3 linked regions of the Rhodopseudomonas palustris HaA2 genome follow. The protein of the gene in region 1 binds, or shares a complex with, the protein of each later gene. Links are inferred from orthologs where the notes say so. Each region holds a gene or a part of one and is shown in the gene's direction. Other genes may lie near its edges. The genes, in order: dnaN, RPB_RS03405 and RPB_RS12140.

Region 1 (7,589 bases):
GCCGATGCGCGCGGCGGTGGCCAAGGAAGCGGCGGCGCCGGTCGAGCATCGTCGCGCCGAGCACCGTCCCGCCACCGAGACGCGCAGCCACGCCACGGTGCCGGCCTCGTCCAATCACGATGCGCTCGGCGGCTCGCCGCTCGATCCGCGGCTGACCTTCGCGAGCTTCGTCGTCGGCCGCTCCAACACGCTGGCGCATGCCGCCGCCAAGCAGGTGGCGGAAGGCCGCCGCGGCGATCCGGTGATGTTCAACCCGCTCTACATCCATTCCGGCGTCGGCCTCGGCAAGACGCATCTGCTGCAGGCCGTCACCTGGGCCGGCAATACCGGCATCGAGCGCAAGGTGCTGTATCTCACCGCCGAGAAATTCATGTACGGCTTCGTCGCCGCGCTGAAGACGCAGACCTCGCTCGCCTTCAAGGAAGCGCTGCGCGGCATCGACGTGCTGGTAATCGACGATCTGCAATTCCTGCAGGGCAAGACCACCCAGGCCGAATTCTGCCACACGCTGAACGCGCTGATCGACGCCGGCCGCCAGGTCGTGGTCGCGGCCGATCGTCCGCCGTCGGATCTCGAAAGCCTCGACGAGCGGGTGCGCTCGCGGCTCGCCGGCGGCCTCGTCGTCGAGATGGCGCCGCTCGGCGAGGATCTGCGGCTCGGCATTCTGAAGTCGCGCGTGGTCGCGGCGCGCGCGCATCATGCGAGCTTCGACGTGCCGGCGCCGGTGCTGGAATATCTCGCCCGCGCCATCACGCATAACGGCCGCGATCTCGAAGGCGCGATCAACCGCCTGCTGGCGCATTCCAAGCTCAACGCCCAGCCGGTGACGCTGGAGATGGCCGAGCACGAGGTGCGCGATCTGATCCGGCCGCAGGAGCCGAAGCGGATCAAGATCGAAGACATTCAGCGCATCGTCGCGCGGCAGTACAATGTCAGCCGCTCGGATCTCTTGTCGTCGCGCCGCACCGCCAATGTGGTACGCCCGCGCCAGGTGGCGATGTATCTGGCCAAGACGCTGACGCTGCGCTCGCTGCCGGAGATCGGCCGCCGTTTCGGCGGGCGCGACCACACCACGGTGCTGCACGCCGTCCGCAAGATCGAGGGGCTGGTGTCCAAGGACACCACGCTGTCCGACGAGGTGGATTCGCTCAAGCGCCAGCTTCAGGAATAGCCCCGGCGGCGTGACGGACGAAACGACCGGGGAAGCGCCCGGCCGCGGCGGCCCTCGGCAAAACTCGGGGACATTCGGGGCCATACCGGCCACGCACCCTTGCGTCCGCCGCATAACCACGCCACCCTGCGGACCCCCCGCGGGTTCGGGACGCATCCGCAGGGTCCCCATCGCCGTGGCGCCGTTTCAGGCCGCCCGGCTTCTCCAGTACCTCCGGCGGCTGCATCACACGATGCGGGTGCGGATCAGGCGGGTTTTGCAATGAAGGTCACGGTCGAACGCGCGCAACTTCTGAAGTCGCTGGGCCACGTCCACCGCGTGGTCGAGCGCCGCAACACCATTCCGATTCTCGGCAACGTGCTGGTGCGCGCCGAAAACGCCCAATTGTCGCTGAAGGCGACCGACCTCGACCTCGAAGTCACCGAAACGCTGCCGGCCGAGACCGCCACCGCGGGGTCGACCACCGTGCCGGCCCACATGTTCTACGACATCGTCCGCAAGCTGCCCGACGGCTCGCAGATCGTGCTGGAAAGCGACGGCGACCGTTCGGTGCTGGCGATCCGCGCCGGGCGCTCGCGCTTCACGCTGCAGACCCTGCCGGAGAGCGACTTCCCGGATCTGGCCGCCGGCGAGATGTCGCATTCGTTTTCGCTCACCGCCTCCGACGTCAAGCGGCTGATCGACCGCACCCAGTTCGCGATCTCGACCGAAGAGACCCGCTACTACCTCAACGGCATCTATCTGCACACCGCCGGCTCGGCCAAGGACGCCAAGCTGCGCGCGGTCGCGACCGACGGCCATCGGCTGGCGCAGGTCGACCTGACCCAGCCCGCCGGCGCCGCCGGCATGCCCGGCGTGATCGTGCCGCGCAAGACCGTCGGCGAGGTGCAGCGGCTGATCGAGGACAACGACGCCGAGATCGGCCTCGAACTGTCGGTCGGCAAGATCCGCTTCACCATCGGCAATGTGGTGCTGACCTCGAAGCTGATCGACGGCACCTTCCCGGATTACGGCCGCGTGATTCCGCAGAACAACGACAAGGAACTGGTGGTCGACAAGAAGGATTTCGAGGCCGCGGTCGACCGCGTCTCGACGATCTCGAGCGAACGCGGCCGCGCCGTGAAGCTGGCCTTGAGCGCCGGCAAGCTGGTGCTGTCGGTGACCAACCCGGATTCCGGCAGCGCGACCGAGGAGCTTGAGGTCGAATACGCTTCCGACCCGCTCGATATCGGCTTCAACTCGCGCTATCTGCTCGACATCGCCGCTCAGATCGAAGGCGAAGTCGCAGTGCTGCGCCTCGCCGACCCCGGCTCGCCCACCCTGATCCAGGACCGCGACAAGAAAAACGCGCTGTACGTGCTGATGCCGATGCGGGTGTAGTTCCACCCGCGCCCGACCGGCATCAATTGTCACCGCCCGGCTTGACCGGAGAATCGCCGTAAGCGGCATTTGCCTGACTTGACCAGACAATGCAGAGCCCGCTTTGATCACCCTCTCCCCTTGTGGGAGAGGGTGGCTTCGCGAAGCGAAGCCGGGTGAGGGGTCATGCCGCAGCGCCCGCGTCACGTTTCAACCCCAGCGAAACTCCGTGCCTTTGCCAAGACGATGCGGCACGCGCCCACTGATGCGGAATCCGCGATGTGGAAGTTGCTGCGCGATCGCCGTTTCGCCCAGCTGAAATTCCGCCGGCAGGTGCCGTTCCAGAACTACATTCTCGACTTCGTCTGCTTCGAGCAGCGCCTGGTGATCGAGATCGACGGCAGTCAGCATGCAGAGCAAACGCGCGACCAGATTCGCGATGCCACGCTCCTCGCTGCGGGCTTTCGCGTGCCGCGCTACTGGAACAACGACGTGCTGCAGCGTCGCACAGCGGTGCTTGAAGATATCCTTGCGAAGCTTTCCGAAACGGACGAATAACCCCTCACCCGGCGCCTCACTTCGTTCGGCGCCACCCTCTCCCACAAGGGGAGAGGGTCACTCGGCGCTGTTCTCGCTTTAATCACATGACCGCCTCCCGCATCACCCGGCTGACGTTGACGCATTTCCGCAATTATCGGGCGGCGGTGCTGACGACGAGTGCCGAGCGCGTGGTGCTGGTCGGCGCCAACGGCGCCGGCAAGACCAATTGCCTCGAGGCGATCTCGTTTCTGTCGCCGGGGCGGGGGTTGCGGCGGGCGACGCTGGACGACGTCGCCGACAATGAGGGCGACGGCTCCTGGGCGGTGGCGGCGGAGGTCGAGGGCGCGCTCGGGCTGGCGACGCTCGGCACCGGGATCGATCCGCCGCGCGCCGACGCCGCGACCTCGCGGCGCTGCCGGATCGACCGCGAGCCGGTCGGCTCCGCCACCGCATTCGGCGATCACTTACGCATGGTGTGGCTGACGCCGGCGATGGACGGGCTGTTCATGGGCGCGGCCTCGGAACGGCGGCGGTTCTTCGACCGGCTGGTGCTGGCGATCGACAGCCAGCATTCGGGCCGGGTCTCGGCGCTGGACCGCAGCCTCAGATCGCGGAACCGCCTGCTGGAGGTACGTTACCCCGACGCGCATTGGCTCGATGCGATCGAGCGCGAAACCGCCGAGCTCGCGGTCGCGGTCGCGGCGATGCGCGGCCAGACCGCGATGCGCCTCGCCGCGATGCTCGACGCCCGCGGCGCGGCATCGGCGTTTCCGTCGGCGAAGATCATGCTCGACGGCTGGATGGAGAGCGCGCTGCTCACCGAACCCGCCACGGCGGTGGAAGATCGCTACCGCACCATCCTGCGCGAGGGCCGCCCGCGCGACGCCGCCGCCGGCCGCACCCTCGACGGCCCGCATCTGACCGACCTCGAAGTCGTCTACGCGCCGAAGGCGATGCCGGCGCGCGACGCCTCCACCGGCGAACAGAAGGCGCTGCTGATCGGGCTCGTCCTCGCGCATGCGCAGCTCGTCTCGGAGATGACCGGCATCACGCCGCTGCTGCTGCTCGACGAGGTGGTGGCGCATCTCGACCCGTCGCGGCGCGCCGCGCTGTTCGAGGAATTGGCGAAGCTCGGCGCCCAGGTCTGGATGACCGGCGCCGACCCCGCAGCGTTCGCCGAGATCGGTTCCGGCGCCGAGATATTCACCGTCGAATCCGGCCGGATCAGGCCGCAACAATGAGCGGCGGAGATCGCCCCGAAGGGGCCTCAACCGGCCCTTGCGAGCCGACATTCCCGAGTGCTCGAATCGGCCGTTTTCGGGCTTGCTGAACCGATAAAAAATCCTATCTCTTCAATAACTTGAAGCATGCCACTTTGCGCTAGGCGCAATCCGTCTTTCGTGGCACAAAAGGCGCTGCATGCGCGCCCTCGCAAGCCGATTCGAACTCATCCTTCAAAGGTTCCTGCATGACTGAACCCGCCCGGCAGCCGATCGCCGAAACCCCGTCGCCCGTTCCGGCCGAATACGGCGCGGAATCGATCCGGGTGCTGAAGGGCCTCGACGCTGTCCGCAAGCGGCCGGGCATGTATATCGGCGACACCGACGACGGCTCCGGCCTGCACCACATGGTGTACGAAGTCGTCGACAACGCCATCGACGAAGCGCTCGCCGGCCACGCCACCGCGGTCGAAGTCGTGCTCAACGCCGACGGCTCGGTGACGGTGCGCGACGACGGCCGCGGCATTCCGGTCGACATCCACAAGGGCGAAGGCATTTCGGCGGCCGAAGTCATCATGACCCAGCTCCATGCCGGCGGAAAATTCGACCAGAACTCCTACAAGGTGTCCGGCGGACTGCACGGCGTCGGCGTCTCGGTGGTCAATGCGCTGTCGAGCAAGCTGGTCCTGCGCGTGTGGCGTAACGGCAAAGAGCACATCATCGAATTCGCCCATGGCGACGCGGTGGCGCCGCTGAGCGTTGTCGGCGACGCCAATGGCCGGCGCGGCACCGAGGTGACATTTTTCGCGTCGCCGGAAACCTTCACCCACATCGAATACGACTTCGCGACGCTGGAGCATCGCTTACGCGAACTCGCCTTCCTGAATTCCGGCGTGAACATCGTATTGTCCGACATGCGCCACCCGGTCGAGAAGCGCGAGGAGATGCGCTACGAGGGCGGCGTCACCGAATTCGTCAAATATCTCGACCGCAACAAGAAGCCGATGGTGCCGGCGCCGATCGTGCTGGCGGCGGATCTCAACGGCATCGGCGTCGAAGCCGCATTGTGGTGGAACGAGACCTACCACGAGAACGTGCTGTGCTTCACCAACAACATCCCGCAGCGCGACGGTGGTACGCATCTGGCCGGCTTCCGCGCCGCGCTGACGCGGCAGGTCAACGGCTATGCGGACAGCAACGCCAAGAAGGAAAAGATCGCGCTGACCGGCGACGATTGCCGCGAAGGCCTCACCGCGGTGCTGTCGGTGAAGGTGCCGGATCCGAAGTTCTCGTCGCAGACCAAGGACAAGCTGGTGTCCTCGGAAGTCCGGCCGGTGGTCGAGAACGTGCTGAACGAAGCGCTCGCAGCCTGGTTCGAGGAACATCCCGCCGAAGCCAAGGTCATCGTCGGCAAGGTGATCGAAGCCGCCGCCGCCCGCGAAGCCGCGCGAAAAGCGCGCGAGCTGACGCGGCGCAAGGGCGCGCTGGATATCGCCTCGCTGCCCGGTAAGCTCGCCGACTGCCAGGAGCGCGATCCGTCGAAATCCGAACTGTTCATCGTCGAGGGTGACTCCGCCGGCGGCTCCGCCAAGCAGGGCCGCAACCGCGAATTCCAGGCCGTGCTGCCGCTGCGCGGCAAGATCCTCAATGTCGAGCGCGCGCGCTTCGACAAGATGCTGGGCTCCGAGCAGATCGGCACGCTGATCACCGCGCTCGGCACCGGCATCGGCCGCGACGATTTCGACATCGCCAAGCTGCGCTACCACAAGATCATCCTGATGACCGACGCCGACGTCGACGGCGCGCACATCCGCACGCTGCTCTTGACGTTCTTCTTCCGGCAGATGCCGGCTCTGATCGAGGGCGGCTTCCTCTACATCGCGCAGCCGCCGCTGTACAAAGTGACGCGCGGCAAGTCGGAGCAGTATCTCAAGGACGAGCGCGCGCTCGAGGAATATCTGATCGCGACCGGACTCGACGATTGCGCGTTCAAGATCGCCTCCGGCGAAGTCCGCGGCGGGCGGGATCTGCTGGCGCTGGTCGAGGACGCCCGCGTGATCCGCCAGACGCTGCACAATCTGCACGGCCGCTACAATCGCTCGGTGGTCGAGCAGGCGGCGATCGCCGGCGTGCTCAGCCCGCGGATCACCAGCGACGTGGCGACCGCCAACGAAGCCGCCGCCTATATCGCGCGCCGGCTCGACGCGCTGGCCGACGAGGTCGAGCGCGGCTGGATCGGCCGCTTCGTCGAAGGCGAAGGCTTCCACTTCGAGCGCACCGTGCGCGGCGTCAAGGACGTGGCGATGATCGACGACGCGCTGCTCGGCTCCGCCGACGCCCGCAAGCTCGATGAATACGCCGCCGTGCTGCAGGAGGTCTATCCGCGCCCCGGCGTGCTGCGCCGCAAGGATGCGGAAACCGCGATCCACGGCCCGGTCAGCCTGTTCGAGGCGGTGACCGACGCTGGCCGCAAGGGCGTGGCGCTGCAGCGCTACAAAGGCCTCGGCGAGATGAACCCGAGCCAGCTCTGGGAGACCACGCTCGACACCAACGCCCGCTCGCTGCTGCAGGTGAAGGTCCGCGAAGTCGACGAAGCCGACGACATCTTCACCAAGCTGATGGGCGACGTCGTCGAACCCCGCCGCGAATTCATCCAGGAGAATTCGCTGAGCGCGACGGTGGACGTGTAAACCCACTGCAGCGGCGCCAGCCTACTCCGCCCGGCTGACGATCACGCCGTACCAGCCGAGGCCCCGATAGGTTTCGTAGCCCGGGGTGAGGTGGAAGCCGACCATGGCGCCCGAGGCGTCGCGGTAGGTACCGCTGCGCTGGCCGGCGACCTTCAGGGGGAAGCGTTCCTCGAGCAGGCCGCTTCCGTCGGAGGCGGCGATCACGCGGAACCGGGAGTCGAGCAGCAGCACGCGGGCGTTGTCCTGCGGATCGAGCCGCACGCCCTGAACAATCGCCCTGGCCTGCGCCTCCCAGTCGAAATGGATCGCCAGGATGCCGAGCGGCGCGCCGGTGCTGCGGCCGTCGCTGCGCACGCTGGCGCAATAGGTCGCGACCTGGGCATTGCCGAGCTGCGGCATCCGCTCGACATTGCCGGCGACATAGTCGTCGCCCGACCGCAGGCGTAGTGCCTCCTTGAACCAGTCGCAGCCCGCGACGCTGCTGCCGACCACGCCGAACCGGCCGGGCCGGCCGTTGGCGAGGATCGTGCCATCGAGGCCGCACAGCCACAGGTCGAGATACACCGTGTAGGCGCCGAGGATCACCGCCAACCGCTCGCCGGCATAGGA
Region 2 (7,543 bases), 750 kb from region 1 along the record:
AGTGCTGAGCCTCGGCGACGATCTCGCGCGCCTGCGCGAGCGCGTCACCAAGCTGCAGACGCATTTCGGCCAGGTCAACGACGACGTCCGCCAGATTCTCGTCTCGGCCGATAAGATCGAGCGCCGCGCCGCGCGGATCGAGGAACTGGATTTCGCCGCGCCCGCCGCAGCGGCGCCGGCACCGACATCGGCCGACGAGGCGCCGCTCGCGCCGGACCGCGATCTGTTCGCCTCGCGCGCCTTCAAAATCGACGAGGTCGCGTCGGGCTGAAGCCGCGCCTCACGAGACGGCTGCGGCGTTGCGCGCGCGTGCGCCGCGGCTGATTACTTCCGCTTGTCGGCGAGAAACGCCTCGACCTCGGCGCGGTCCGGGCAGGCGAAGGCGCCGCCGGGCCTGGTGCATTTCAGCGCGGCCGCGGCGGAGGCGAAGCGCAGCGCGCTCGGAATGTCCTGGCCCTCGCTGAACGCCACCGCGAAGCCGCCGTGGAAGATGTCGCCGGCGCCGAGCGTGTCGACGACGTGCACCGGGAACGCCGGGGTCTGCTGAAATTGTTTGTCGGCGTCGAGCCACAGCGTCCCCTTCGGGCCGCGGGTGACGGCCACGAAGGCATGCGTCAGCTTCGCCACCTTGGTCAGCGCGGCTTCGTCGTCGGCGACGCCGGCGGTGGCGTGCAGCGCTTCGGCCGAAAAGATCAGATGCGACGACGCCGTCAGCAGGCCCTCGTTCATCGCCATCGCGCTGTCGATATCGACCACCACCGGAATCCCGCGCCTGGTCGCCTCGGCGCACAGCGGCGTGGCGAAGCCGGCGCAGCGGCTCTCGATCATGATGGCGTCGCAGTTCTCGAGCAGCGCATCGGCGTCCGGCAACGCGACGTTCCACAGTCGCGGATCACGGAAGGTGACGATGGTGCGCTCGCCGGTCGGATCGACCATCACGGCGGAAATCGGCGTCACCAGCCCCGGCATGTGGATCAGGCCGGTGGTCGCGATGCCTTCCTCGCCGAGCTTGTCGAAGATGAAGCGCCCCGCGATTTCGCTCGCGTCGCCCATCGGGCCGCACATCGTCGCGGTGCCGCCGAGCCTCGCGATGCCTATCCCGGCATTGAGCGCATTGCCGCCGCAGATCTCTTCATAAGCACTGGCGGGGATCTTGTTGCCGCGGCCCGGCACCGCCTCGATCCGGAAGGTGAGGTCGCGGACCGGAATGCCGACGCAGAGAATCCGCGGCTTGGGCTTTGCGGTGTTCGTCATGATGTCTGCTCCAGCCAGCGGCCGACCAGATGATGCGCGATCGCGAACGGGTGCGGCCCGACCAGGCCGTCCGGATGCTGGCGATTGAGCATCGCGGCGGCCTCGTCGCGCGAGAACCAGCGCGCATCTTCGAGTTCGGTGAAATCGATGGTGATGTCTTCCGTCGTGGCGATCGCCGTACAACCGATCATCAGCGAGGATGGGTACGGCCACGGCTGCGTCATGTAGTAGCGCACCTCGGAACAGCGGATGCCGGATTCCTCAAAAATCTCGCGACGCACCGCATCCTCGATCGTCTCCGCCGCCTCGACGAAGCCGGCGAGGCACGAATACATCCCGGCCGGAAACGGCTTCTGCCGGCCGAGCAGGCATTTGTCGCCGGACGTCACCAGCATGATCACCACCGGGTCGGTGCGCGGAAAATGCTCGGCCTTGCAGTTCGGGCAGTCGCGCTTCCAGCCGCCCTGCGTCATCGCCGTGCGGGTGCCGCAATTGGCGCAATAGCCGTGGCGCTGGTGCCAGCTGACCATCGATTTCGCCATCGCGATCGCCGACAGCTGTTCCGGCGGCAGGATGCCCTGCATCGCCATGCCGCGCAGCTCGGCGATGCCGGCGTCGCTGCGCGTCATCAGCGTCTCGACTGCCGTAGCGCCGATGCCCATGCCGAACACCGCCGCGCCGTCGCGCAGGCCGAGGAAGATCGTGCCGGGATTGGCGCCGAGCGACAGCGCCTCCTTGATCGACAGCAGCGCGCGCGGGCCGCCGTCCTCGTGCTTCACCACCAGCGAATCGCGATGCACCACATAGGCGCGGGTGTCGCTTTTGTCCTCCATTGCCATCAGCTTGGAATCGTCGCGGCGCAGATGCGCGGCGCGGTCGAGGATGTTGCTGACGAAGGCCGGCTGGCCGAGCGGAAAGGCGCTGCTCATCGGCTCAGCCCAGCCAGATCTTGCGCCGCAGCGCGCTGATGAAGTGCTGCACTTCCTCGGCGTCGTGCGGCAGCGCCGGCACCACGCCCCACACCGGGCGCGGCCAGGCGGCGTCGTTGGCGCGTCGCGCGATCACATGGACATGCAGCTGCGGCACCACATTGCCGAGGGCGGCGATGTTCAGCTTGTCGCATTTGGTGATGTCCTTGAGCGCGCGGCCGACCCGGGAGATTTCCGTCATCAACTGCGCCTGCGCGACCTCGTCGAGGTCGGTGATCTCGACTGCGCCGGCGCGGCGCGGCACCAGCAGCAGCCACGGATAATTCGCGTCCTTGATCACCAGCACGCGGCTGAGCGGCAGATCGCCGATGTTGATGGTGTCTTTTTCGAGCTGAGGACTGAGCGACCAATCGGCGGGCATGTCGGTTCCATCGGCCCGTTGGCAAAAGCGGGCTCTTGCGTGGTTGCGGGTACGGGCCCCGCCTCTCCATAGCAACTCGGTCGATGGCACGAAAGCGGCGGCGCGATGCTGAATTCCTCGCCGCCTCCGGAACGTTGGGGGCTCGCCCTGTCCGAAGGTCCAAGACGCGGCGCGGCCGCTTGCATTCGGGCGGTTTTGGCTCCAAATAGGGACCGGGAGATTGGCGGTGGACGAGCCACTCGCCAACCGGGTCAGGTCCGGAAGGAAGCAGCCCTAACGAGGTCCGGATCGGGTCGCTCGTCAGTCTCCTACTCGTTTTTCCGGCCGTTGCGCGCCGGTCGATCCACGGTGGCGTATCCGGCCGACCCTTCAGTGCCGGTGTCGGACGGGTGTCGGGCCGGGTCCCCGCCGGACAGCCTCCGTCCCGTTCCGCAATGCGGCCCCGAGAGAGAACACATTGCGGAACGCCCGATGACCGACGCAGGCCCTCCCGCGACCCCTTCGGACGATTCGGATCGGACCGGCCTCGCGCCGACTGCAGGCGCCTCGGGTGGCGCTCCGGCCGGCGCCTATCGGGTGCTGGCGCGTAAGTATCGTCCCAACAGCTTCGAAGACCTGATCGGCCAGGAAGCGGTGGTGCGCACCGTCTCCAACGCGTTCGATACCGGGCGGATTCCGCAGGCCTGGATCCTCACCGGCGTCCGCGGCGTCGGCAAGACCACCACGGCGCGCATCCTGGCGCGGGCGCTGAATTACGAGCTGCCGGACGGTTCGGTGAAGGGGCCGACCATCCACATGCCGGTGCACGGCGTGCACTGCAAGGCGATCATGGAAAGCCGGCACATGGACGTGCTGGAGATGGACGCCGCCTCGCATACCGGGGTCGACGACGTCCGCCAGATCAACGACAGCGTGCGCTACGCCCCGGCCAGCGCGCGCTACAAGGTCTACATCATCGACGAAGTCCACATGCTGTCGACGGCGGCGTTCAACGCTTTCCTGAAGACGCTGGAGGAACCGCCGGAGCACGCCAAATTCGTGTTCGCCACCACCGAGATCCGCAAGGTGCCGGTGACGGTGCTGTCGCGCTGCCAGCGTTTCGATCTGCGCCGCGTCGAGGCCGACGTGCTGATGAAGCACCTCGGCGGTATAGCCGAGAAAGAAGGCGTCGAGGTCGAGGCCGAAGCGCTCGGCATCATCGCCCGCGCCGCCGAAGGCTCGGTGCGCGATTCGCTGTCGCTGTTCGATCAGGCGATCGCCCATGCGGCCGGTCTGGTGCGCGCCGATCAGGTCCGGCAGATGCTCGGCCTCGCCGATCGTACCCGGGTGATCGAGCTGTTCGATGCGCTGGCGCGCGGCGACATCGCCGCCGCCTTCGCGGAATTCCGCGATCAATACGACACCGGCGCCGATCCGGTGGTGGTGCTGAGCGATCTCGCCGAATTCGTGAACTTCGTGACGCGGGTCAAGATCGTGCCGGCGACCGCCGACAATGTGGCGTTCGGCGAGACCGAGCGGCTGCGCGGGCGCGAATTTGCGACCCGGCTGTCGATGCGGGTGCTGTCGCGGATGTGGCAGATGCTGCTCAAGGGCATCGCCGAAGTGCAAGGCGCGACGCGCCCCGCCGCAGCCGCCGAAATGGTGCTGGTGCGGATTGCGTACGCGGCCGATCTGCCGACGCCGGATGAAGCGATCCGGATGATCGAGCAAGGTGGCGGCGGCGGCGGTTCGCTGCCGTCCGGCGGCAGTGCGCCGCGTGACGCGCCGTCGGCTCCGCCCTCCGCTCCACCCTCCGCAATGGCATCAGCTCCGCCAAATTACGCTACGCCGGCCGCAATGGCGCCGCGCGGTGGCGCGACGATGAGCCAGCCGTCGATGGCGCGGCCGCAGCCCGCCGCGGCTCCGCAGCCGACCCCCGCGGCGCTGACGATCACAAGTTTCCCGCAGCTCGTCGCGCTCGCGTCGGAAAAGCGCGATGTGATGACCCGGATGGCGCTGGAAGCCGATGTTCGGCTGGTGCGGATCGAGGACGGCCGGCTCGAACTGGCGCTGGAGCGCACCGCGTCGCGCAGCCTGATCGGCGAGCTCGGCCGCAAGCTCGAACAATGGACCGGGCGGCGCTGGACCGTGATCGTGTCGAACGAGCCGGGCCAGCCGACGCTGCGCTCACAGAACGAGGCGCAGAAGAACGAGCGCGAGCGCGCCGCGGAGAGCGATCCGCGGGTGCAGGAGGTGCTGGCGCGGTTTCCCGGCGCCAAGGTGATCGAGGTGCGGCGGCTCGCCACCGAGCCGGCCCAGACCGATGCTGGTATCGAAGGCGCCGTCGATCCGGTCGACGACGACGACGATTCTTGAGAATTCTGGCTCTTTCGAGAAGGAACAGATCATGGCTGATTTCCTCGGCATGATGAAACAGGCGGCGCAGCTGCAGTCGAAGATGAAGGCGATGCAGGCGGAGCTCGATCAGATCGAGGTCGAAGGCCTGTCCGGCGGCGGCCTGGTCAAGATCCGGATGAGCGCCAAGATGGAAGTGCGCGGCGTTTCGATCGACCCGTCGCTGCTGAAGGCGGACGAAGGCGAGGTGCTGGAGGATCTGCTGGTCGCGGCGCTCGCCGACGCGCATCGCAAGGCGGAAGCGGCGATGCAGGAGAAGATGCAGGCGCTGACCGGCGGGCTCGGCCTGCCGCCCGGCCTCGGGCTGGGCTAGTCTTCCAGAAATACCGATTCGCAATTTCTCGCCGGCGGGCCGGCGGGCGTCTCCCAACGCCTGCCGTCGCTCTGATTCACCGAAACGGATAAGCTGTCCCGATGGCCATTGCGGTCGCAGGCCCCGAGATCGAACGTCTGATCCAGCTTTTGGCGCGGCTGCCGGGGCTCGGCCCGCGCTCGGCGCGGCGCGCCGCGCTGCATCTGATCAAGAAGCGCGACGCGCTGATGACGCCGCTCGCCTCGGCGCTGCAGGTCGCGATCGACAAGATCGAGGTGTGCAAGACCTGCGGCAACATCGATACGCAGAATCCCTGCACGGTGTGCACCGATCCGCGCCGCGATCCGTCGATCATCGTGGTGGTCGCCGACGTCGCCGATCTGTGGGCGCTCGAACGCGCTTCCGCCACCAATGGCCGCTATCACGTGCTCGGCGCGACGCTGTCGCCGCTCGACGGCGTCGGCCCCGACGATCTGACCATCGACGCGCTGGTGGCGCGGGCCCATGATCCCGCGGTCGGCGAGATCATTTTGGCGCTCAACGCCACGGTCGACGGCCAGACCACGGCGCACTACGTCACCGACCTGCTGCAGGACGCGAACGTCAAGGTGACACGGCTGGCCCACGGCGTCCCGGTCGGCGGCGAACTCGACTATCTCGACGAAGGCACGCTGTCGGCCGCGATGCGGCAGCGGACCCTGTTCTGAACCACCGGAAATGGACCTGATGATCGAACGACTGCTGAAATCCTCGCTGATTGTCGCCGCGCTGATGGTGCTCCCGGTCCCGCCAGCGCTTGCGCAGGCCGCCGAAAGTCAGGCGGCGCTGCCGAAGCCGAAGGCGATGAAGGTGGGCGACGTGCTCAGCGGCGAACTCACCGCGATGCGCTCGCGCGCCAGGGCCAAGGGCAAGAAGGTGCCGGTGTATCAGCTCGTCAGCGAGCCGCGCCGGCTGCCGCCGCCGTCCGGCCTGTGCAATCTCGAGAACGGGCCGGAAACCTTCCAGATCGTGCCGGCCAGCGACGCCCAGGCGGCGCAGCTCAAATCGCATCTCGGCAAGAACGTGGCGCTGAAGGTCGAATCCGTCGCCTGCGCCGAGGAGGCCGGGCAGTACAGCGAGGCCGTGGTGACGAAGTGGAGCCTGGTGAACTAAGCAGTTCTGCTTTTGATGGGATCAGCGCTCGCGATCCAGTTGCCGCCGTCATCCTGAGGTGCCCGCTGGGCCGCGCTGTGCGCGGCGCGGCGGGCCTCGAAGGATGAGCCGCAGGGACCTCGGGGCCGCATCCTTCGAGGCGCGCTACGCGCGCACCTCAGGATGACGATCCTGCACTCGAGAAGGCCGCATTGCTTCGCGGAGCCTGTCATCGGGCGGCGCGAAGCGCCGACCCGTTGGCTCGCAATGACGCTTTGCGAAATCCCCCTCACACCTTGACCGGCCCCAGAGCCGCGAAATGACCGCGGCGTTGCAGCCACAGCAGGAGCACCAGGCTGGGCGCGGCCACCGCGACGCTGATGATGAAGAACGCCGGCCAGCCGGTCGCCTGCGCCACATAGCCGGCGCCGGCCGACAAGTACGTCCGCCCCACCGCCGACAGCGCCGTCAGCAGCGCATATTGCGTGGCGGTGTGCAGCGGGTTCTGGCACAGCGCCGACAGGTACGCGACGAAGATCACCGTGCCGATCGCGCCGGTGAAATTCTCGACCGAAATCGCCAGCGCCAGCGCCCATTGGTTGACGCCGACTGTCGCCAGCCAGGCGAATGCCAGATTCGACAGCGCCTGCAGCACCGCGCCGATCCACAGGCTCGTCACCAGCGAATAGCGCCGCGCCACGTAACCGCCGGCGAAACCGCCGATCAGCGTGGCGGCGAGGCCGACGCCTTTCACAATCGCGGCGTAGTCATTGCGCGAAAAGCCGAGATCGATCACGAACGGCGCCGTCATGGTGCCGGAGAACGCGTCGGTGAATTTGAACAGCACCACGAAAGCCAGCACCGCCAGCGCATCGGTGCGGCCGAGAAATTCCGAGAATGCGCCGATAGCCGCCCGCGTCACCCGGGTGAATGCGGTTTCGCCGCTGGTGGCGGCTTCGGCGCGGCGCGACTGTTCGGGCTCGGTCGCGAGCAGTGCCGTGACCGTGCCGATCAGCACCATGGCGGCCATCGTCACATAGCCCCACATCCAGGCGTCGGCGCGCGCGAGGCCGGTGCCCTCATAGGCGCTGACCAGGAACA
Region 3 (4,581 bases), 2.8 Mb from region 1 along the record:
GCCGCCCTCGCGGATGCGTTCCTCGTCGCCCTTCATCGCGAACGCCGTGACCGCGACCACCGGAATGTGCCGCAGTTCCGGGTCGTCCTTGATCCAGCGGGTGACCTCCAGACCAGACACCTGCGGCAGCTGGATGTCCATCAGGATCAGGTCGGGATGCAGCTTGCGAACGAGGGCGAGCGCTTCATGGCCATTGCTCGTTCCCGCGGTCTGGTAGCCGTGGGCTTCCAGCAGATCGCGAAAGAGCTTCATGTTGAGCTCATTGTCCTCGACGATCAGGACGGTTTTGGCCATCCCGCCCTCCAATCCTGATACGAGAATGCCCGCGTCTGCGACGAGCGTGACTGTCCGACAAGCCGCAAAACTCGAGACTCAAGCATGCAAGACTCGGGCATGATTGAATAAAATAGAGACCAGAAGTTACGGAAAGGCAAACATCAGCGATGCCAAAGCGTGTTCACAATGCCAGACAAGTTTCTGAAATCGTGGCGATTCAGGCGCTGTCCTTCATCGCCTCCGACCCCGAACGGCTGGGCCTGTTCCTGGCCGAGAGCGGGATCGGCCCCGAGACGCTGCGGCAGTCGGCCGCCGATCCGCAGTTCCTGATCAGCGTGTTGAACTTCATCATGCGCGATGACGCGACCGTGAAGGCGTTCGCAAATTCGGTCGAGCTCGACCCGACGAATGTCGCGGCCGCGCTGCAGGTGCTGGAAGACAAACCCTGGGAGCGCGACACGCCGTGAATTCGGCCTCGCCGCCCGGACCGCTGTGCTTCTGCCGCGATTGCCTCGCCGACAACGCGACGGCCGCGCGGCGCTGCGCCGCCTGCGGTTCCCCGCGGCTGGCCCGGCATCGTGCGCTTCCGGCGCTCACCCTCGCCCATATCGACTGCGATGCGTTCTACGCGACCGTCGAGAAGCGCGACAATCCGGAACTCGCCGACCGCCCGGTGATCATCGGCGGCGGCAAACGCGGCGTGGTCTCGGCGGCCTGCTACATCGCGCGGACCTTCGGTGTGCGCTCGGCGATGCCGATGTTCAAGGCGCTGGCGCTGTGCCCGTCGGCCGCCGTGGTCCGGCCCGACATGGCGAAATACGTCCGCGTCGGCCGCGAGGTCCGCCAGGCAATGCTGCAGCTCACGCCGCTGGTCGAGCCGCTGTCGATCGACGAGGCGTTTCTCGACCTGTCCGGCACCGAACGGATGCACGGCACCATCGCCGCCAAGGTGCTGGCGCGGTTCGCCCGCGACATCGAGCGCGACGTCGGCATCACCGTCTCGGTCGGGCTGTCCTGCAACAAGTTCCTCGCCAAGATCACCTCCGATCTCGACAAGCCGCGCGGCTTTGCGACGCTCGATCAGGACGACGCCCGGGCGATGCTCGGCCCGCGCCCGGTCGGCTTCATCTTCGGCGTCGGACCCGCGACCGCGGCACGGATCGCGCAGCATGGCTTCCGCACCATCGCCGATCTGCAGAAGGCCGACGAGATCGAGCTGATGCGGCAGTTCGGCGACGAGGGCCGGCGGCTGTGGCGGCTCGCCCGCGGCATCGACGACCGCAAGGTCGTGCCGGATCGCGGCGCCAAGTCGATCTCCAACGAGACCACGTTCGAGACCGACATCCGCGATTTCGAAACGCTGGAACGGATCCTGTGGCGATTGTCCGAGAAGGTGTCGTCGCGTCTCAAAGGCGCAGCGCTGGCCGGCTCGACGATCACCCTGAAGCTGAAAACCGGCGACTTCCGCCAGCGCACCCGCTCGCAGACGATTCACGCGCCGACCCAGCTCGCAGGACGAATCTTCGCGATCTCGCGCGACATGCTCGCGAAGGAAATCGACGGCACCGCGTTCCGCCTGATCGGCACCGGCGTCAGCGCACTGGCGCCGGGCTCCACGGCCGGCGACACCGACATGATCGATCGCCGCTCCGCGACAGCCGAGCGCGCCATCGACGATCTGCGCAAGAAATTCGGCGCCGCCGCGGTGATCAGGGGGCTCGCTTACGACGGCCCGGACAAGCCGCGGGGATGACTCACTTTCGTCTTTAGCGCCGAGACATCAACAACCACCGTCATGCCCGGGCTTGTCCCGGGCATCCACGTGTTTGTTACGTGGACAGGCCCAAGACGTGGATGGCCGGGACGAGCCCGGCCATGACAAAAGTTGTTAGTTGGCATCGTCGCCGCCGCGAGGCTTGCGTCGTCCTGAGGTGCTCGCGCAGCGAGCCTCGAAGGACGGGCCGGAAACGCCGTCGCCCTTCGAGACGCGGCTGCGCCGCTCCTCAGGGTGACGGCTCGCTCGACCTACTGACACGGCTTGTTCGACTTGACGTCGAACTTGCCCATGGCGCCGGCGAGCACGAAGTCGTTGTAGTCGAGCACCAGCGAGCGCGACACGCCGTTTTCATACAATTCGAACGACATCGCATAGACCGGCGTCTGCTCGCCGGAATTGGATTTGGCCGCGTGATCGTAGTAGCTCACCGTCACCGGCCAGCGCTTCAGCGACTTCATCGCGTCGTCCGAGGTCGACGGATCGGGAGACGACGCCGCGCGGTCGCCTTGGATCGGCTGCCCGATCACGGTCAGCGTGTTGTAGACCTTCTCGCCGTTGTCGGAGCCGTCATAGACCTGCAGCTCGAGCAGCGTCTTGCCTTGGCGCGCCGCGGCGATGATGCGTTCGATCTGCTCGGTCGGGAACACCGTCTTGCCATCGAGCGTGAAGGTCTTCTGCACCGGCTGCTTCAATTTCACCGTGATGGTGTCGCCGGTGCGCTCCGCGATGCCGTCAACGTCGGTCGGATCGGCATCGTTCATCTTGGTGTCGATCTTGAAACGATAGCTCTTGCCGGCCGCGTCCTCCCAGCTCGACGAGCGCAGGTCGCTCAGCGTGTTCTTGCCCTCGCCGCTCTCGATCTCGGAGACCTGACGGAAATCCGAGGTGTAACCCTCGCAGGAATTGCCGGAGAAATTGTACAGGATGCGACCGCGCACGGTGCTGACCGAGGCGTTGTTACGCGTCTTCAGCAGACTGAGATCGTACAGCGCCTGATGCGGCAGGAAGGAGACGTTCGGAGCGGCGAGCGCGGGCGCGCCGGACAGCGCCGCGGCGCCGAACATCGTCATCGCCAGCATATTCGCGCGAAGGCTCGTCGGTCGGGACATGCGGGTGGATCTCCTTGAAGACATGCAATTGAGGATAGTAAGCGGCCGGGCGCGCCGCAACGCCGCCGGCCGATGGAACACCGGATTGCGGTGAATTCGCGGAGCAATTCGGTCAAACTTGCATGATGGCCCCGGAACAGGCGGGCGATCATTGCGCCGTCGCCGCTGTTCACACCCCGCGCCCGGCTTGCTTGCCAGACCCGGCGCAATCGGCCAAACAGGGCCGGCCCGGACGCATGGCCGGCTGGGGACGTGACCAACACAACGCCTGACGAACAAAATTGGGGACTGCTATGACCGGAGTGATCGAACAGAAACTGACCGCGCAGGGCATCGTCCTGCCCGAACCCGCGAGCCCGGTCGCGAATTACGTCGGCTTCGTGCGCACCGGCAATCTACTGGTGGTGTCCGGCCAGCTCTGCTTCGACGGCGACGGCAAGCTGATCGCCAAGGGCAAGCTCGGCGCCGGCGTCAGCATCGAAGACGGCAACGCCGCCGCGCGCGGCTGCGCGATCAATCTGCTGGCGCAACTCAAGGCCGCGCTCGGTGACCTCGACAAGGTGGTGCGCGTGGTGCGGCTCGGCGGCTTCATCAACTCGACGCCGGATTTCACCGACGGCCCGAAGGTGATGAACGGCGCCTCCGACCTGATGGTCGCCGCGTTCGGCGACAAGGGCCGCCACGCCCGCACCACGATCGGCGTCGCCTCGCTGCCGGCCGATGCCGCAGTCGAGGTCGAGGGATTGTTCGAAGTCGCCTGATTGCAGGACTGACGGCGATGCGCGCTCCCGACTGGCTGACAGCTCGTCCGATCGCGCATCGCGGACTGCACGACCGCGCCCGCGGCGTGCTCGAGAACATGCCGGCCGCGATCGACGCCGCGGTCGCCGGCCATTTCGCCATCGAGGTCGACATCCAGCTCACCGCCGACGGCGAAGCGATGGTGCACCACGACGACACGCTCGGTCGACTGAATGACGGCAGCGCAAAGCTGCTCGCCCTGACCGCGGCCGAGCTGAAGCAGGTCCGCTTCCACGACACCGCCGAGCGGATGATGACGCTCGGCGGTCTGCTCGACCGGGTCGGCGGCCGGGTGCCGCTGGTGATCGAGCTGAAGAGCCATTTCGACGGCGACCGCAAGCTTGCCACACGTTTGACGCAAGCGCTCGCGGCCTATCGCGGCCCGGTCGCGGCGATGTCGTTCGATCCCGACCAGGTGCTGGCGCTGCGCCAGCTCGCGCCCAAACTGCCACGCGGCATCACCGCCGAGCGGCGCTATGACGACGCCTATTGGGACAAGCTGCCGGAGGCCCAGCGCAATCCGATGCTGGCGCTGCGCCACGGCCTGCGCACCCGGCCGCATTTCGTCGCCTACCGCGTCGACGATCTGCCCGCGCCGCCCCCCTGGATCGCCCGCAA

Evidence for each region.
Region 2: the proteins of dnaN (region 1) and RPB_RS03405 are in contact, whole or in part, in a cryo-EM structure (PDB 8GIZ), measured with the Escherichia coli proteins. The link is inferred for Rhodopseudomonas palustris HaA2 from one-to-one orthologs.
Region 3: the proteins of dnaN (region 1) and RPB_RS12140 are in contact, whole or in part, in a solved structure (PDB 1OK7), measured with the Escherichia coli proteins. The link is inferred for Rhodopseudomonas palustris HaA2 from one-to-one orthologs.

What each region holds. Positions count from the first base shown.
Region 1 is NC_007778.1:924-8,512, forward strand. What follows is about bases 551-3,491. They hold dnaN (DNA polymerase III subunit beta), read left to right. Parts: upstream 551-1,432; coding sequence 1,433-2,551; downstream 2,552-3,491. Other genes in these bases: dnaA (chromosomal replication initiator protein DnaA), read left to right, coding at 551-1,171; RPB_RS00025 (endonuclease domain-containing protein), read left to right, coding at 2,717-3,088; recF (DNA replication/repair protein RecF), read left to right, coding at 3,175-3,491. In the rest of the region: more of dnaA, read left to right, coding at 1-550; more of recF, read left to right, coding at 3,492-4,311; gyrB (DNA topoisomerase (ATP-hydrolyzing) subunit B), read left to right, coding at 4,539-6,980; RPB_RS00040 (methyl-accepting chemotaxis protein), read right to left, coding at 7,002-7,589. UniProt on the Escherichia coli protein: Confers DNA tethering and processivity to DNA polymerases and other proteins. Acts as a clamp, forming a ring around DNA (a reaction catalyzed by the clamp-loading complex) which diffuses in an ATP-independent manner freely and bidirectionally along dsDNA.
Region 2 is NC_007778.1:749,171-756,713, reverse strand. Bases 2,623-5,517 are described here. They hold RPB_RS03405 (DNA polymerase III subunit gamma/tau), read left to right. Parts: upstream 2,623-3,075; coding sequence 3,076-4,959; downstream 4,960-5,517. Other genes in these bases: recR (recombination mediator RecR), read left to right, coding at 5,413-5,517; RPB_RS03400 (YbaB/EbfC family nucleoid-associated protein), read left to right, coding at 4,991-5,311. In the rest of the region: RPB_RS03425 (DNA recombination protein RmuC), read left to right, coding at 1-271; RPB_RS03420 (sugar kinase), read right to left, coding at 325-1,254; nudC (NAD(+) diphosphatase), read right to left, coding at 1,251-2,183; RPB_RS03410 (HIT domain-containing protein), read right to left, coding at 2,188-2,604; more of recR, read left to right, coding at 5,518-6,018; RPB_RS03390 (hypothetical protein), read left to right, coding at 6,029-6,463; RPB_RS03385 (AmpG family muropeptide MFS transporter), read right to left, coding at 6,732-7,543. UniProt on the Escherichia coli protein: Part of the beta sliding clamp loading complex, which hydrolyzes ATP to load the beta clamp onto primed DNA to form the DNA replication pre-initiation complex.
Region 3 is NC_007778.1:2,760,636-2,765,216, reverse strand. What follows is about bases 1-2,884. They hold RPB_RS12140 (DNA polymerase IV), read left to right. Parts: upstream 1-739; coding sequence 740-2,029; downstream 2,030-2,884. Other genes in these bases: RPB_RS12135 (cell envelope integrity EipB family protein), read right to left, coding at 2,302-2,884; RPB_RS12145 (DUF3572 domain-containing protein), read left to right, coding at 444-743; RPB_RS12150 (response regulator), read right to left, coding at 1-294. In the rest of the region: more of RPB_RS12135, read right to left, coding at 2,885-3,123; RPB_RS12130 (RidA family protein), read left to right, coding at 3,456-3,923; RPB_RS12125 (glycerophosphodiester phosphodiesterase), read left to right, coding at 3,941-4,581. UniProt on the Escherichia coli protein: Poorly processive, error-prone DNA polymerase involved in translesion repair and untargeted mutagenesis. Copies undamaged DNA at stalled replication forks, which arise in vivo from mismatched or misaligned primer ends.